3 regions of the Kitasatospora sp. NPDC058406 genome follow, and region 1 is predicted to be linked to each of the others. Evidence: riboswitches for the same ligand, from Rfam matches in the RefSeq annotation. Region 1 holds a riboswitch; each other region holds the start of a gene.

Region 1 (5,371 bases):
GGTGGAGGTCTCCAACCGGATCAAGGCCGGGATCGGGGCGGCCGCGACCGCCGACCCCAAGCCGGTCCTGGAGGACCTCCAGCAGACGGCCGTCAAGGAGGCCGCGAGGCTCCGCAAGTAGGCTGGCCGGCATGGGCGCGGGTGAGCTGGACGAGCGGGACCGGGCGGTGCTGGAGCTGGAGGGCCGGTCGTGGCGGACGGCCGGCGCCAAGGAACGGGCCGTCCGGGAGGAGCTGGGACTCTCCAGCACCCGGTACTACCAGCTGCTGAACGCGTTGCTCGACCGACCGGAGGCACTGGCGCACGCGCCGGTGCTGGTGAACCGGCTCCGGCGGGTCCGGGACGCCCGGCGCGCGGCACGGTAGGCGGGCGCCGCCCCGGCGCCCGACCCGGGAGCCCGACCGCCGCGTCGACGGATGACCCCCGTCCGGCCCGGGTACGGTCCCTGTCATGGGCCTTGCTGAGATTGCGCGACCGCTGACGGACGACGGACGGGCGGGCCTGGCGGCGTTGCTCGAAGAGCCGCGGGCGGCGGTGGTCGCCCTGGACTTCGACGGCACGCTGGCACCGATCGTGTCCGACCCGAGCCGTGCCCGGGCGCACCCGGGCGCGGCGGACGCCCTGCGCGGCCTGGTGCCGCACGTCGGGGCGGTCGTGGTGGTGACCGGGCGCCCGGCCGGGCTGGCGGTGGAGTACGGGGGCTTCGCCGAGGTCGGCGGGGTGGTGGTGCTCGGGCACTACGGCGCGGAGCGCTGGGAGGCCGGTGAGCTGACCGCGCCGCCGGTGCACCCCGGGGTGGCCGCGGTCCGGGCGGCGCTGCCGGACGTCCTGGCGGCGGCCGGGGCGCCGGACGGGACGTGGGTGGAGGACAAGGGCCGGTCGCTGGCCGTGCACACCCGGCGGACGGCCGAGCCCGCCGTCGCGTTCGAGCGGCTGGTGGAACCGGTCGGCGCACTGGCGGCCGAGCACGGCCTGGTGGTGGAGCCCGGTCGGCTGGTCCTTGAGCTGCGACCGCCGGGGGTGGACAAGGGGGCGGCACTGGAGGGCTTCCTGCGCGAGCGCGGCGCCCGGTCCGTGCTGTACGCGGGGGACGACCTGGGGGACGTCGCGGCCTTCGCGGCCGTGGAGAAGCTGCGCGGGGAGGGCCTGGCCGGCGTGACGGTCTGCAGCGGCGCGGTGGGGGACGCGCCGGTGCGGGAACTCGCCGACCGGGCGGACCTGGTGGTCCCGGGCCCGGCCGGCGTGGTGGAACTGCTGGCGGCACTGGGGGAGGAGCTCAGCGCAGGGCGTTGAGCTGGTCGAGGAACCACTGCTGGGGCGGGAGCGCGGTCGCGGCGGCCACGAGCCGCTTGGTGCGGTCGGCGCGCTCGCCGGCCGGCATGGTGAGCCCGGCGTGCAGGGCCTCGGCGGTGGCGACGACGTCGTACGGGTTGACGGTGAGCGCGTCCTCGCCGAGCTCGGCGTGGGCACCGGCCTCGCGGGACAGGACGAGGGCGCAGCCGTCGTCGGAGACCACCGGGACCTCCTTGGCGACCAGGTTCATGCCGTCCCGGATCGGGTTGACCAGGGCGACGTCGGCCATCCGGTACGCGGCCAGCGAGCGCGGGAAGTCGTCGTCGACGTGCAGGATCACCGGCTGCCAGCCGGGGGTGGCGAACTCCTCGTTGATCTCCTCGGCCAGCGCCTGCACCCGGGCCGTGTAGGCGCGGTACTCGGCGAGGTCGGTGCGGGACGGGTAGGCGAAGGCGATGTGGACCACCCGGTCGCGCCACTCGGGACGGGTGCGCAGCAGGTGCCGGTACGCCTGGAAGCCGCGGACGATGTTCTTGCTCAGCTCGGTGCGGTCGACCCGGACGACGGTCCGGCGGTCGCCGACGGCGGCGCGCAGGGTGGCGAGGCGGTCGTCGACGTCCGGGCGGTGGGCGCGCTCGCGCAGGAAGCCGGCGTCGGCGCCGAGACCGTGCACGCCGAGGTGGGTGGTGCGGCCCTCGTGGGTGACGGTGAGGGCGTCGCGGTCGACGGCGGCGCCGAGGACGGCTTCGCAGCAGTCGGCGAACGCGAGCGCCCAGCGCCGGGTGAGGAACCCGGCCCGGTCGGCGCCGAGGATGCCGGTCAGGACGGTCTCGGCGATGTCGTCGGGCAGCAGCCGGAAGTACTCGGGCGGGGCCCAGGGGGTGTGCGAGAAGTGGCCGATCCGCAGGTCGGGGCGGGCGGCGCGGAGCAGCGCCGGGGTCAGCGAGAGGTGGTAGTCCTGGACCAGGACGGCGGCGCCGGGTGCGGCCTCGGCGGCGAGGGCCCCGGCGAAGGCGGCGTTGTACGCGGTGTAGGCCTGCCACTCGGTGCGGAAGTCGGCGTCGAAGGCGGGCGCGGTCGGGGTGTCGTACAGCAGGTGGTGGATGAACCAGAGCGTCGAGTTGGCGACGCCGTTGTAGGCCCGGGCGAAGGTCTCCGGGTCTATGTCCAGCATCCGGACGGCCTGCCCGCCGACGTCGTGGCCGGCCCGGTCGAGGCGTCCGTCGGGGGCCTCCCGGGAGGCCCTGCGGTCGGCGTCGGAGAGGGCGGCGCAGACCCAGACGGCGTCCGGGTCGTCGATGGCGGAGAGCCCTGAGACCAGGCCGCCGCCGCCTCTGCGGAGGGTCAGCGTGCCGTCGTCCGCGGTGCCGAAGGACACCGGTCCCCGGTTGGACGCCACCAGGACGGGGGCAGTGCCGGTCGAATTCGAACGTTCGGTCGTGAGATCGCCCATGGTTGGTTGGTTGCCGGGGGTCCCGGGTCGCAAACCCCTCAGCGCCGGGTGGCGTATTCGGGGACGGTGTGCATCGGCGGGCGCTCGGTGGCGGTGACCGGGTGGGTGTGGGCCGTGAAGGCGCGGGTCTCCGGGTCGCGGGTGAACTGGGTGAGCAGCGGGTGGACCAGGTCGGCGGCGGCCTTGAGCCGGTGGGTGCGGTCGAGCCGCTCCAGGGCGGTGCGGTAGATGGTGGCGGCCATCCGGCCGAGCGCCTGGCCGTCCTGGTGCCGGTGGTGGCGGACGCCGACGTCCACCTGGGCGAGCGCGTCCAGCCCGGCCGTCTCCAGGGCGTCGACGAGCAGGCCGAGTTCGACGCCGTAGCCGGTCGGGAAGGGCAGGCGTTCGAGCAGGGAACGGCGGGCCGCGTACTCGCCGCCGAGCGGCTGGACGAAACCGGCGAGTTCCGGCCAGTGCAGGTTGAGCAGGGGGCGGGCGACCAGTTCGGTGACCCGGCCGCCGCCGGCCGGGACGACCGCCCCGTCGGTCTCCAGCGGGCGGTCGTACATGGCCTTGACCAGGTGGATGTCCGGGTCGGTGAGCAGCGGGCCGACGATGCCGGAGACCAGGGCGGGATCGAACGCGCGCAGGTCGGCGTCGACGAAGCAGACGATCTCACCGCGGGTGACCAGCAGCGATCGCCAGAGCACCTCGCCCTTGCCGGGGGCGGCGGGCAGCCGCGGGAGGATCGTGTCGCGGTGGACGACGGTGGCACCGGCCTCGGCGGCGACCGCGGCGGTGGCGTCGGCCGAGCCGGAGTCGACCACGACCAGTTCGTCGACCAGCGGCAGCCGTTCCACCAGCTCGCGGCGGATGGTGCGGACGATGTCGCCGACCGTGGCCTCCTCGTCCAGGGCGGGGAGGACGACGCTGACCGTGCCGGCCGGGCCCAGTGCGCGCTTGGCCGCCAGCAGGACGTCCACCGGGCGGTCGGCCGCGCTCCACGAGCGTCGGCGCAGCCAGGACGCCGTCTCGGGGAGGAGCGCGGGGATCGGTTCGGCGGGCACTGTTCTCTCCTCGGCGAGGTGGGATGGGACGGGTCATCTCGCGTGGCGGACGATCCCGTTCGGGGTTGACGCCTTCGGATACAGTCTTCGTACAGCGGTCGCACCTTCGCACGCCGGGGTCTCCGCTGAGCATGACCACAACTTCACAGAGCTCATCCAGAGGGACTGAGGGAACGGCCCGTTGACGTCCCGGCAACCTTCTCGCGCGGCTGTTGTCAACAGCGCCGGCGGGACAGGTGCCAATTCCGGCCTGTGGCGCGCCCGCGTCACGGGGAAGATGAGGAGAGAGGCCTCCGCCATCATGGCTATCGACACCGCCGCACCCGTCACCGTTGACCTCGGCCCCGCCGCCGCGCTGTCCTGTCGCGAGTGCGGCACCCGGTTCCCGCTCGGCCCCAGCTTCGCCTGCGTGGAGTGTTTCGGCCCGCTGGAGATCGCCTACGAGTTCGGCAGCGAGGGCGCGGAGGAACTGCGCAAGCGCATCGAGGCCGGTCCGGCGTCGATCTGGCGGTACGCTCCGCTGCTGCCGGTGCCGGCCGACGTCGCCTCCAAGCCGAACCTGAACCCGGGGTGGACCCCGCTGGTGAAGGCCGACAACCTGGGCCGCGAGCTCGGGTTCACCGCCCAGCTGCACATCAAGGACGACTCGGGCAACCCGACCCACTCCTTCAAGGACCGCGTGGTGGCCTGTGCCATCGAGGCCGCGCGGGCCTTCGGCTACACCACGCTGTCCTGCTCGTCGACCGGCAACCTGGCCGGTGCGGTGGGCGCGGCCGCGGCCCGGGCCGGCTTCAAGTCCTGCGTGTTCATCCCGCACGACCTAGAGCAGGGCAAGGTCGTGATGGCCGGGGTGTACGGCGGCGAGCTGGTCGGCATCGAGGGCAACTACGACGACGTGAACCGCTTCTGCTCGGAGCTGATCGGTGACCCGGCCGGCGAGGGCTGGGGCTTCGTCAACGTCAACCTGCGGCCGTACTACGGCGAGGGCTCCAAGACGCTGGCGTACGAGATCTGCGAGCAGCTGGGCTGGCGGCTGCCGGAGCAGATCGTGATCCCGATCGCCTCGGGGTCGCAGCTGACCAAGATCGACAAGGGGCTGCAGGAGCTGATCAGGCTCGGCCTGGTCGAGGACCGGCCGTACCGGGTCTTCGGCGCCCAGGCGGCGGGCTGCTCGCCGGTGTCGGCGGCGTTCAAGGCCGGCCACGACGTGATCCGGCCGGTCAAGCCGGACACCATCGCCAAGTCGCTGGCGATCGGCAACCCGGCCGACGGCCCGTACGTGCTCGACATCGCCCGGCGTACCGGTGGCGCGGTGGAGGACGTGACGGACGAGGAGGTCGTGGCGGCGATCCGGCTGCTGGCCCGGACCGAGGGCGTCTTCGCCGAGACCGCGGGCGGGGTGACCGTCGGCGTGCTGAAGAAGCTGGTCGAGACGGGACAGCTGGACCCGTCGAAGGAGACCGTCGCGATCAACACCGGAGACGGCCTCAAGACGCTGGACGCCGTCTCGGAGGCCGGCATGACCGCTGTGATCCGGCCGACGCTGGCGTCGTTCCGCGACGCCGGCCTGGCGTCCGCC
Region 2 (5,371 bases), on a different contig from region 1:
TGCGGGCGTCGACGAAGACGTGCAGACGGCTCGGCGCCGACTCGGTGCGGCCGGTGAGCACGGTCTCCCAGGCGAGTCGCCCGGCGCCGTCCTGGACGCGGACCACCAGGCGGCGCGTCTCCACGCCGTTGACGGTGACCAGCTTGGTGCGGGAGGTCTTCTCCGCCTTGTCGGCGCTGATCAGGGGGGTGGTCGGCACGCCGATCGGGCCGGAGGAGGCGGACTGCGACCCGCGCACCTTGCCCTCGCCGTCGGCTATGACGACGGCGTCGCCGCCGACCACGGGCAGGCCCTTGTAGCTGCGCTCGTAGGCGACGGAGTAGAGGCCGGCGAGCCAGGGGGTGACGGACTGACGCTCGTACGTCTCGCCCGGGCCCTTGGCCAGGGCGTCCAGACCTGCCGCGGCCGCCTGGTCGGCGGCGTTCACGGCTGCGGTCAGCGCGCTCGGCGGCGCGATGGCCGACGGGCCCGGGTCGGCAGCGGCCTGCCCGACCGCGGTGGCGGTGAGCATGCCTGCCAGGACGGCCAGGGTGGTGCCCGCCGTCAGTAATCTGCGTTTCATTACGAGGCTCCTCGAACGTGGGGGTGCTCGACCGCGGACGGGTGTGCCGGAAAGGCACTCACCGCGGGCCGCATGGGGGACGGCCGTTGCGGGCGTCCGCGCTCGGGTGCCGGAACCCTCACACGCCGTCATGCCACGGTCAACGGGTTCGGCGAGCACTTCGAGCTGTTGGCAAGTTCTGTCAAGCCGCCCACCTGATAACGGTGTTGGGGTCCGGAAGGGCAGCGTGGGAGGCCAGGGCACGTGCAGAGGTTGAGACCAGCTGGTGGAGAGGTTGAGACCAGAGGGGAAAAGTGGTTGAGACCACGTCATGTACGGAGGGGTCCTCCGTCCAGTACCGTCCTCCTCAGCGGACCTCCCCACCGGAAGGCCCGGGAGCGCACTCGGGAGGGCAGCCCCGTTGCACCGGAACCGCGGCGCGGCGACCCTCGCCGAGGACGAACTCTGGCGTGCCTTCGGCCTCCGCCTGCGGCAGTGGCGCCGCCGCGCGGGCCTCACCCAGGCCCAGCTGGGCGCCGAGATCGGCTACGACCACACCGCCGTCAGCAAGCTCGAACACGGCACCCGCCGCACCAGCCCGCGCCTCGCCGACCGCCTCGACGACCTCCTCGCCGCCGGCGGCGAACTGCGCACCGCCTGCCGACGGGCCGAGGACGGCGAACCGGAGGACGGCGCCGGGCTGCCGGCCGACTGGGCCCGTCCCCCGCTCCCCGGCCCGCCCGTCTCCCTCGTCGGCCCCGCCCTCCCGCCCTCGCTCACCGCCCGGCCGCCCGAGCGCCTCCCCGACTACGGACTGCTCTGTCCGCTGCACGACGCCGACGGCTGCGCCGTCCCCGAAGCCACCGACCTCGCCGCCCTGCACGCCGCCTTCCGCGCCGCCGACCCCGAGACCGCCCCGCCCCTCGACCCCGACACCGTTCACGCCCTCACCGGCCTGCTCGCCGCCCACCTCCGCGCCGGCGAGGCCCCCACCGGCCCCGGCACCGCCGCCGTCGAGGAGACCCTCCGGGTCATCCTCCGGCGCCTCGCCGCCCACCCGGCGGGCCTGACCCGGCGCCCGCTCGCCCGGCTCGCCGCCGAGTACGCCCACGCGGCCGGCGCCCTGCGCATGCAGGACGGCCGCAACGCCACCGCGATGGCCTGCTTCGACCGCGCCCTCAGCTGGTCCGAACTCGCCGGGGACCCCGCCACCCAGGTCGCCGCGCTCAGCGACATGAGTGCCCTCGCCCGCCTCGACGGCGACCCCGCCGCCGCGCTCGGGTACGCCCGCGAGATGGCCCGGGCGGCGCCGGGCCGGCACTGGGCGGGGGCGATGAGCCAGATCGGCCAGGCCCGCGCCTACGCGCTGGCGGGCGACGTCCGCGCCACCGTCCGGCACCTCGCCCGCGCGCGGCTCCACCTCGACCACATCGGGGCCCACGACGAGACGGACGCGGCCTGGCTCTCCATCGCCTCGATGCGGCTGCGGGTGGAGGCGGGCGCCGCCGCGGCACTGCGCGACGCGGCCGCCGCCGCCGGGGACCTCCGGCTGGCGCGCCGGGCCGTGGACGCCGCCGAGACGGCGCTCGCCCTCCTCGCGCCCGACCAACTGCCCTCCGCCCGGTTGCTGTTCACCGTCCGGGTGGCGGACTGCCTGCTGGTGGCGCGCGACCCCCGGGCGGCGGCGGAGCTGCTGGGCCCGGTGTTCGCGGCGGACGCCGGCGGGGCGGGGCTGCCGGCGCTGGTGCGGCACGAACTGGCCGGGCTGCGCGAGCGGCTGACGGCGCACGGGCTGGCGGGGTAGGGGTCGAGGGCACGCCGGCACGGGACGGTGCGGGTGGGACGGCGGGTGGGACGGCGGGCGAGGGCGCGCGCCGGAGCGGGACCGGCGGGGCCGTGGCGGGATCCTTGCGGGGCCGGGTGATCGTGCCGATCGTGTGTCCGGTCGTACCCGAGCGGCGACCGGGCCGCCTCGCCTGCCGGCGACAGGGGCCTCACCCGGGCCCCCGGGCCCGCCGGGTGAGGCCGCCGGTGCCCTTCGCGCACGGTCGGCCGGGCCCCGGAACGGCCCCCGGGCAACCGACGGACCGTCAGAGCGGAACCCGCCGGTCCGGACCTCGCCGTCCGCCCACCGACCCACTGTGGCAGCGGTGTTGCGGCCGGATTGCGCCCCGTTTCGCGGCGGTGCGGCCGACGTCCGGACCGGCGGATTCGTGGACGCCGAGGGCGGTTCCCGCAATTGACGGGATCGGCGGCGCCTTCCTAGACTCGGACCGGCGAAGAATGTCAGCCACGGGCCCCGGCCGGCTGACTGGCAACCCCCACACTGCGGTGGGGTGCCCCGGGGATAAGCCGGGTGACGTGGCGTTCCGATGACGCGTCGTCACAAGCGCAGTCATGGCCCGGTTGGGCTCGGGGGACGGAGAAGGTCGTGGAACAGCGGGCGGGCGGACGCAACGCCGCGGGCCTCAGGCTGGTGGCCAGGCTCGACGTCGACCTGCTCCGGCGCGCCAGCTCCCTCTGTCGCTGACGCCGGTCGGCCGGCCGGGCAGTGCTGCCCGCCTCGGTCGGTCCGTCCGATTCCCTCGCCCACGACCCCGTGCGAGGAGGAGCGCCCAGCGGCCCGACCTCCCGTGCGCATTGCTCCAGGAGAACGGATGCCCACCTTCCCCGCGCCCCGAGACCCGTCGAGATCCCTCCCGGTCGGCCGGGAGCCCGAGTACCGGAGACTGCGCGACGCGTTCGACCGCTGCGCGGCCGGCGCCGGAAGCGTGATCGTCCTGCACGGGTCGGTCGGCAGCGGCCGCAGCGACCTGCTCTACGCCTTCACCGACACCGCGGCCGAGCGCGGCGCGCACGTCCTCGTCGGCACCGGCTCGCCACTGGAGCGGGAGTTCCCGCTGGGGCTGGCCCGGCAGCTGCTCCAGGGCGCCGACCTCGAACCGGAGGAGGCCGCCGCGGCGGAGTCGCTGCTCGCCCAGGGCGCCGCCGAGGGGGCCCGCCCGGTCCTGCCGGACGGCCCGCAGGGGCAGCTCACCCAGCGCACCCTGGAGGGCCTGTTCCGGTTGGTCCGCCGGCTGGCCGAGCGCGCCCCCGTCCTGATCGCCGTCGACGACCGGCAGGACGCCGACCCGCAGTCGCTGGAGTTCCTGCTCTACCTGGTCCGCCGTACCCGCAGCGCGGGTGTGCTCACGGTGCTCAGCTCGCGCGAGACCATGACCCCGTCCAACCCCTTCTTCGAGGTCGAACTCGCCCGCCAGCCGCACCACCAGCACATCCGCCTCGACCTGCTCTCCGCCGACCTGGTCGCCGAACTCCTCCGGGCCCGGCTCGGCGCGGCGTCCGCCCGACTGGCCGTCGAGGCGCACGCCCTGACGGGCGGCAACCCGCTGCTCGTGCACAGCCTGATCGGCGACCAGGAGACCGCCGGCGTCCCGGACGAGCTGGTCGTCGGCGAGGGCTACCGGCGCGGGCTGATGCACTGCCTGCACCGGATCGACCCGCTGGCGCTGCACTACGCTCGGGGCGTCGCCGTGCTCGGCGCGTCCGCGACCCCGGACCTGCTCGCCGAACTCCTCCTGCTGGCCCCGGACTCGCTGCCCAGGGCGCTCTACCTGCTGCACGCGGCCGGTCTCTTCCGGGACGGCGGGTTCCGCCATCCGACCGCCGCCGGGGACCTGCTGGCCGCGATGCGGCCGGTCGAGCTGGCGGCCCTGCACCAGCGGGCCGGCCGGCTGCTGCGCGCGGCCGGAGCGGCCGACGCGACCGTGCACGGGCACGCACGGGTGGCGGAGGGGCACCTGCGCAGTTCGCTGTCGGCTGCCGGCAGTGCCTCCGGCGAGGTGCCCGGACCGGGTGCGGGCACGGGGGGCGGCGCGGGCACCGGCGCGGGCACCTACGGCTGGCCGCCGGGCCTGGACGGGACCGGCGGTGCCGGCCCGGTCGGTGGAGTCGGTGGTGCCGGGAGCACCGGGGGCTTCGGTGCGACGCCGAGCGCCGTCGGAAGCGTGCCCGCGAGCACCCTCGGGAGCGCCGCCGGCTTCGGCGGGGCGTGGACCGCGGACGACGCCGGCCCCGTCGGGGGGACGGAGGGCGGCCTGTCCGGCTGGCTCTCCGGCGACCTGTCCGGCAGCCTCTCCGGTCACCTGCGCGGTGACCTGCGTGCTGACCTGCACCGTGACCCGCACGGCCACCCGCACGGCCACCCGTCCGGTGGGCCGACGGGCGGGCCGATCCGTGGGGTGGCGGGCCGGGCCGACGGGCTCCACAGCACCGGAGGGTTCGGGCCCGAGGCGGGCCACGGCCCCGTCGTCGGCGTGCTCGGTTCCTTCGGGACGGCGGCCGTCGAGTGCGTGCCCACCCTGCCCGGCACGGTGACCGACGCGGCCGCCGCGCGGCGGCACGAGCTGAAGGTCGTCCGCCACCACTTCTGGCACGGGCGCACCGAGCAGGGGGTCGCCGCCCTCGCCCGGTTCGAGGCCGAGCCCGGCAACGCCGCCCCCGCCGAGGCCCTGCGCCACTGGCTCGCGTACTGGTACCCGGGTCTGCTGCCCAACCCGGCCCGCCCGCAGCCGGGCCGGCCGACGACGGCCGACCACCGGGGCGACGGCATGCGCCTGCTCGCCGCCCTGCTGGCCGGCACGGTCGCACCGGAGACGGCGGTCGTCCAGGCCGAACTGATCCTGCGCGCCGGGCGGCTCGGCGGTGTCCGCACCGAGTCGCTGACCGCCGCGCTGACCGTCCTGCTCTACGCCGACCGGGCCGACCGGGCCGCGCACTGGTGCGGTCCGCTCGCCGAGCGGGCCGGGGCCCGCTGCGGCGCCAACTGGC
Region 3 (5,371 bases), on a different contig from region 1:
CGATCTTGTCCTTGTCGATGGCCACGTAGGAGGCGATGAAGGCGACGGTGGCGATCATCGAGACCACGAACATCAGCGACACCTGGCGCTCGGCCCGCTTGGCGGCCCGCTCGTCGATGTCGGTGCGGCGCGGTTGGTGCTCCGGCAGACCCGGGTCGGCGAACGGATCGCCGTGGGTGGCCACCTCGTGGTGCCCGGCGGAGCCGTGGGACTCCGGGAGCTTCTCTTCTGACATGTCGTGGCTCATGACTTCTTGGCCTTGGTGGTGTGGGCGGCGACCCAGATCGCGACCGCGATGAGCGCTCCGAGCCCGAAGATCCAGCCGAACAGGCCCTCGGTCACCGGACCGAGGCTGCCGAGCGTGAGACCGCCGGGGTTGGGCTCATCGTTGGTGGTGTGGCGGACGAAGGCCACGATCTGCTTCTTCTGCTCCTCGGGCATGGTGCCGTCCGGGAACGACGGCATGTTCTGCGGGCCGGTCTGCATGGCCTCGTAGATGTGCTTCGCGTCCACGCCCTCCAGCGACGGGGCGTACTTGCCCTGGGTCAGGGCACCGCCCTGACCGGCGAAGTTGTGGCACTGGGCGCAGTTGGTGCGGAACAGCTCGCCGCCCTTGGAGAGGTCCTCGGGGTTGGTCGAGGTGTACTGCTCCTCGGTCGGCGTCACCGGGCCGGGGCCGAGCGAGGCCACGAAGGCGGCCATCTGGTCGATCTCGGCCTGCGAGTAGATGTTCTTCTTGGCCGGCACCTGGGCGCCGGGCTGCTGGGCCGGCATGCGGCCGGTACCGACCTGGAAGTCGACCGCGGCGGAGCCGACGCCGACCAGGCTGGGACCGTCGCTCGAACCCTGGCCGTTCAGGCCGTGGCAGGAGGAGCAGCCCACGGCGAAGAGCTTCTTGCCCTCATCGATCGCGAGCGACTGCGCGGCGACGTCGGCCTGCGCCTTGTCGGCGGGCGCGAACGCGGCGTACAGCCCCCCGGTTGCCGCCAGGGCGAGAAGTAGGACGACCAGCGCCGCCAGTGGGTGGCGCCGTCGTGCGGAGAGCTTTTTCACGGAATAACCCCGGTGTCAGGATCTGGTCGACTGGTGGGTGCACCCGGCGGCCGGTCTGGCCGGCACGAGGCTGCCTGTCTAGGGCTGCGCGCGCGGTCGGTCGGTGGGAGCGTCGCCCACCGGCGAAATCGGGCCGTCACCCAGAAGGGCGGGACCCGGAGCCGGTGGCCAGCGACCTGATCAGCTGGTTACTTGATCAGGTAGATGGTCGCGAACAGGGCGATCCACACGACATCGACGAAGTGCCAGTAGTACGACACCACGATCGCGGCGGTGGCCTGCTCGTGCGTGAAGCGCTTGGCTGCGTACGTCCGTCCCAGGACCAGCAGGAAGGCGATCAGACCACCCGTCACATGCAGACCGTGGAAGCCGGTGGTCAGGTAGAACACCGTGCCGTACGGGTCGGAGGACAGCGAGAGACCGTCCTTCTTGACCAGCTCGGTGTACTCGAAGATCTGGCCGCCGATGAAGATCGCGCCCATCACGAAGGTGATGATGAACCACGAGCGGAGCTTCTTCACGTCCCCGCGCTCGGCGGCGAAGACGCCGAGCTGGCAGGTGAGCGAGGAGAGCACCAGGATCGTGGTGTTGACCGAGGAGAAAGGCACGTTGAGGGCGTGCGCCTTCTCGGTCCAGTACTCGGCTCCCTTCACGGAGCGGAGCGTGAAGTACATCGCGAAGAGGGCCGCGAAGAACATCAACTCGGAACTGAGCCAGACGATCGTTCCGACGCTGACCATGTTCGGCCGGTTGACCGATCCGTGCGCGTGCCCGGTTTCTACTGCTGTTGCTGTCGCCACGACGGACATTATGTCGGTCCCTTATTCCGTCTTCACGTCGGGGGGTGTCCCTCGGAGTGTCCGGTGCGTGCGGTATGCCCCCCTGGTGGCCGACGGGCCGTCCGGACCGCCGCTGAGCAGCGGCGTGTCCCTTTTCTGACGGTTCTTCGAAGGCCCCTTCGACCCTGTTGCCCGCGTGTCGCACCACCCTTTCGGGGCCCTCCGGTAGTAAGGGGAGAAGCTCCCCGTCCGCCGTACGGGTGGACTGAGGGGGTGAGGGTGACGCGCTGTCCTCCGGCCGGACCAGTCGTGGGCGCGGCGGCTTGAGAAGGATCGCGCGGGAGTGGCTCGGCGGCCGGTGATCGGGAGTAGCATCCGGGGAGAGGCGAACGTGGTCCGGATCACACGTGAGGGAGCAGGGCCCATGGCGTACACGACAGACGAGACGCTGACCGTTCTCGTCTACAGCCACGACCGCACCACCCGCGAGCAGGTGCGCACGGCACTCGGCAGCCGGGTGGCCGAGGATCTGCCGGAGCTGTCCTACCTGGAGTGCGCGACCACCCCCGCGGTGCTCAAGGCGCTGGAGAAGGGCGGCGTGGACCTCTGTGTGCTGGACGGGGAGGCGGTTCCGGCCGGCGGGCTCGGACTCGCCCGGCAGCTGAAGGACGAGATCTACGGGTGCCCGCCGCTGCTGGTGCTGATCGGCCGGCCGCAGGACTCCTGGCTCGCCGCCTGGAGCCGGGCCGACGCGGCGATCTCCCAGCCGGTGGACCCGGTGGCGCTGGCCGGGGCCGCGGGCACGCTGCTCCGGGCGCGGCTGGCCAAGCGGACGCCGGCCGCCCGCTAGCGGGCGCGCGGAGGTCGCAGGCCCCCCGGGACCGGGGGCGGCCGGGCCGTGCCTCCCGGGAGGGGCGTTCCGGACGGGGAGTCCGGGGCCTCGCGTCTCACTACGGGAGAAGAAGGGTGAACGGCGGAGCCCCGGTGCCCCGCCGCTCGATAGGCTGACTCCGTCCCTACGGTCCATCCCCGTACACCGGGGAGCGAGAGCTGGAGTCAGCCATGGTGAACGCGCACCCTGCGAACGGCGGTAGCGACCCCGCGCAGGTGGTCCGCACCTGGCCGGACATCCTGACGGTGCTGCTGCGCGGGGAGGACCTCGACCGCTCGGCCACCGCCTGGGCGATGGACCGGATCATGAGCGGCGAGGCGTCCCCGGTCCAGGTCGCCGGGTTCATGGTGGCGCTGCGGGCCAAGGGCGAGACGGTCGACGAGATCTCCGGACTGGTCGACTCGATGTACGCGCACGCCGAGCCGCTGTCCGTCCCCGGCCCGGCGGTGGACATCGTCGGTACCGGCGGCGACCGGGCGAAGACCGTCAACATCTCCACCATGTCGGCGATCGTCGCGGCGGCGGCGGGCGCCAAGGTGGTCAAGCACGGCAACCGGGCCGCCTCCTCGTCGAGCGGGTCCTCGGACGTGCTGGAGAAGCTCGGGATCCGGCTGGACCTGGCGCCGAGCCGGGTCGCCGAGGTGGCCGAGGAGGTCGGGCTGACGTTCTGCTTCGCGGCCACCTTCCACCCGTCGATGCGGCACGCCGCCCCGGCCCGCCGCGACCTCGGGGTGCCCACCGCGTTCAACATCCTCGGGCCGCTCACCAACCCGGCGCGGGTGACCGCGCACGCGATCGGCTGCTTCGACACCCGGCTCGCTGAGCTGATCGCCGGCGTGCTGGCGCGGCGCGGCTCCACCGCACTGGTCTTCCGCGGCGACGACGGCCTCGACGAGCTGACCATCACCACCACCTCGCGGGTCTGGATCGTCCGCGACGGCGCCGTGACCGAGACCGTCCTCGACCCGCGCGACGTCGGGATCGAGCCGGTCGGCATCGAGGCGCTGCGCGGGGCGGACCCGGCGTACAACGCGGACGTCGCGCGCCGGCTCCTGGCCGGGGAGCACGGGCCGGTCCGGGACGCCGTCGTGCTGAACTCGGCGGCGGCACTGGTGGCACTCGACCTGACCGACGCGCCGCTGTCGGAGCAGCTGGCGGCCGGTATGGAGCGGACCGCGGCGGCGATCGACTCGGGCGCCGCCCGGGACCTGCTGAAGCACTGGTCGGAGGCCACCGCGCGGGTCTGATGCGGCGACAGGGGCCGGCGGGGCGTCTCCCGCCGGCCTTTCGCGTTCCCGGCCGCGACCCGGGCCGGCCGGGCCGCAGCCCGGTCCGCCGACCGCTGCCCGGACGGCCGTCCGGGATGTGGACCCGTGTTTGACCACGGGACGGACGCGACCTAGAGTCTTCGCCAGGTCATGAGTGACAGCATCAAGCCCCAGCTGGCTGTCCGGCAACCCTCCGTCCGTGGCGGGGTGCCCTGGGTGAGGACCGGGTCATGCGGCAATCCGTCCGCGTGACAAGCGCGGACGCCGGACGAGGTGTACTCCCGGGGTCCAGGCCCGTAGAAGGAGTGCATCCCCATGTCCCTTTCCTCCCAGTTCCCGGCCGCCGTCCTCGACCAGACCGACGCCGCGCAGCCGCTCCTCGCCGTCCTCGGCCACGACGTCCAGGTCCCGCTCGCCACCGGTGAGAAGGTCGGCTACGCGGCGCTCGACTACGCCGCCAGCTCCCCGGCGCTCCAGCGGGTCTGGGACGACGTCGCCGCCTACGCCCCGTACTACGGCAGCGTGCACCGCGGCGCCGGGTACCTCTCGCAGCTCTCCACCGACCTGTTCGAGCAGAGCCGCCGCACCGTCACCGAGTTCCTGGACCTGCGCGAGGGCGACCAGGTGGTCTTCACCCGCGCCACCACCGACTCGCTGAACCTGCTGGCCGCCGCCGTCCCGGCCGGCACCCGGGTGTTCGCGTTCGAGACCGAGCACCACGCCTCGCTGCTGCCCTGGGCGCACGCCGGCCTGGCCGTCACCTACCTGCGCGCCCCGCGCTCGCACGCCGAGGCGGTCGCCGCCTTCGACGCCGCGCTGGCCGAGTCGCCCGAGGGCCCCAAGCTGCTCTGTGTCACCGGCGCCTCGAACGTCACCGGCGAGCTGTGGCCGGTCGCCGAGCTGACCCGGACCGCCCACCGCCACGGCGCCCGGGTGGTGCTGGACGCCGCACAGCTGGCCCCGCACCACCGCGTCTCGGTGCGCGAGCTGGACGTGGACTGGATCGCCTTCTCCGGGCACAAGCTGTACGCGCCGTTCGGTGCCGGTGTGCTGGCCGGCCGCTCCGACTGGCTGGACGCGGCCGAGCCGTACCTGGCCGGCGGCGGCGCCACCCGGACGGTGGCCCGCGAGGAGGACGGCTCGGTCGCCGTGCAGTGGCACACCGGCCCGGCCCGGCACGAGGCCGGCTCCCCGAACGTGATCGGCGCGTACGCGATCGCCTCCGCCTGCCGGGCCCTCACCGAGGCCGGCTTCGACGCGCTGGAGGCCCGCGAGCGCGTGCTGGTCGAGCGGCTGAAGGCCGGACTGGCGGAGATCCCGCAGGTCAAGGTGCTCAACCTGTTCGGCCCGGAGTCGGCCCGGGTGGGCGTGCTCTCCTT

The links. A riboswitch is a leader RNA that binds a small molecule or an ion and turns the genes downstream of it on or off. The one in region 1 is predicted to bind S-adenosylmethionine.
Region 2: linked by a shared signal. The riboswitch ahead of ACFWOG_RS36640 (AAA family ATPase) and the one ahead of thrC (threonine synthase) in region 1 are both predicted to bind S-adenosylmethionine.
Region 3: linked by a shared signal. The riboswitch ahead of ACFWOG_RS00710 (aminotransferase class V-fold PLP-dependent enzyme) and the one ahead of thrC (threonine synthase) in region 1 are both predicted to bind S-adenosylmethionine.

What each region holds. Positions count from the first base shown of each region.
Region 1 is NZ_JBHXKE010000323.1:436-5,806, reverse strand. It holds gene ACFWOG_RS37230 (extracellular solute-binding protein) at 1-121, shown strand, start outside; gene ACFWOG_RS37225 (DUF3263 domain-containing protein) at 132-365, shown strand; gene otsB (trehalose-phosphatase) at 451-1,293, shown strand; gene ACFWOG_RS37215 (trehalose-6-phosphate synthase) at 1,277-2,746, opposite strand; gene ACFWOG_RS37210 (glucosyl-3-phosphoglycerate synthase) at 2,785-3,792, opposite strand; SAM riboswitch class I at 3,942-4,076, shown strand; gene thrC (threonine synthase) at 4,094-5,371, shown strand, end outside.
Region 2 is NZ_JBHXKE010000308.1:1,072-6,442, reverse strand. It holds gene ACFWOG_RS36650 (M28 family peptidase) at 1-562, opposite strand, end outside; gene ACFWOG_RS36645 (helix-turn-helix domain-containing protein) at 963-2,345, shown strand; SAM riboswitch class IV at 2,817-2,939, shown strand; gene ACFWOG_RS36640 (AAA family ATPase) at 3,199-5,371, shown strand, end outside.
Region 3 is NZ_JBHXKE010000002.1:41,843-47,213, reverse strand. It holds gene ACFWOG_RS00735 (Rieske 2Fe-2S domain-containing protein) at 1-235, opposite strand, end outside; gene ACFWOG_RS00730 (c-type cytochrome) at 244-1,053, opposite strand; gene ACFWOG_RS00725 (heme-copper oxidase subunit III) at 1,242-1,862, opposite strand; gene ACFWOG_RS00720 (hypothetical protein) at 2,257-2,682, shown strand; gene trpD (anthranilate phosphoribosyltransferase) at 2,895-3,971, shown strand; SAM riboswitch class IV at 4,139-4,256, shown strand; gene ACFWOG_RS00710 (aminotransferase class V-fold PLP-dependent enzyme) at 4,308-5,371, shown strand, end outside.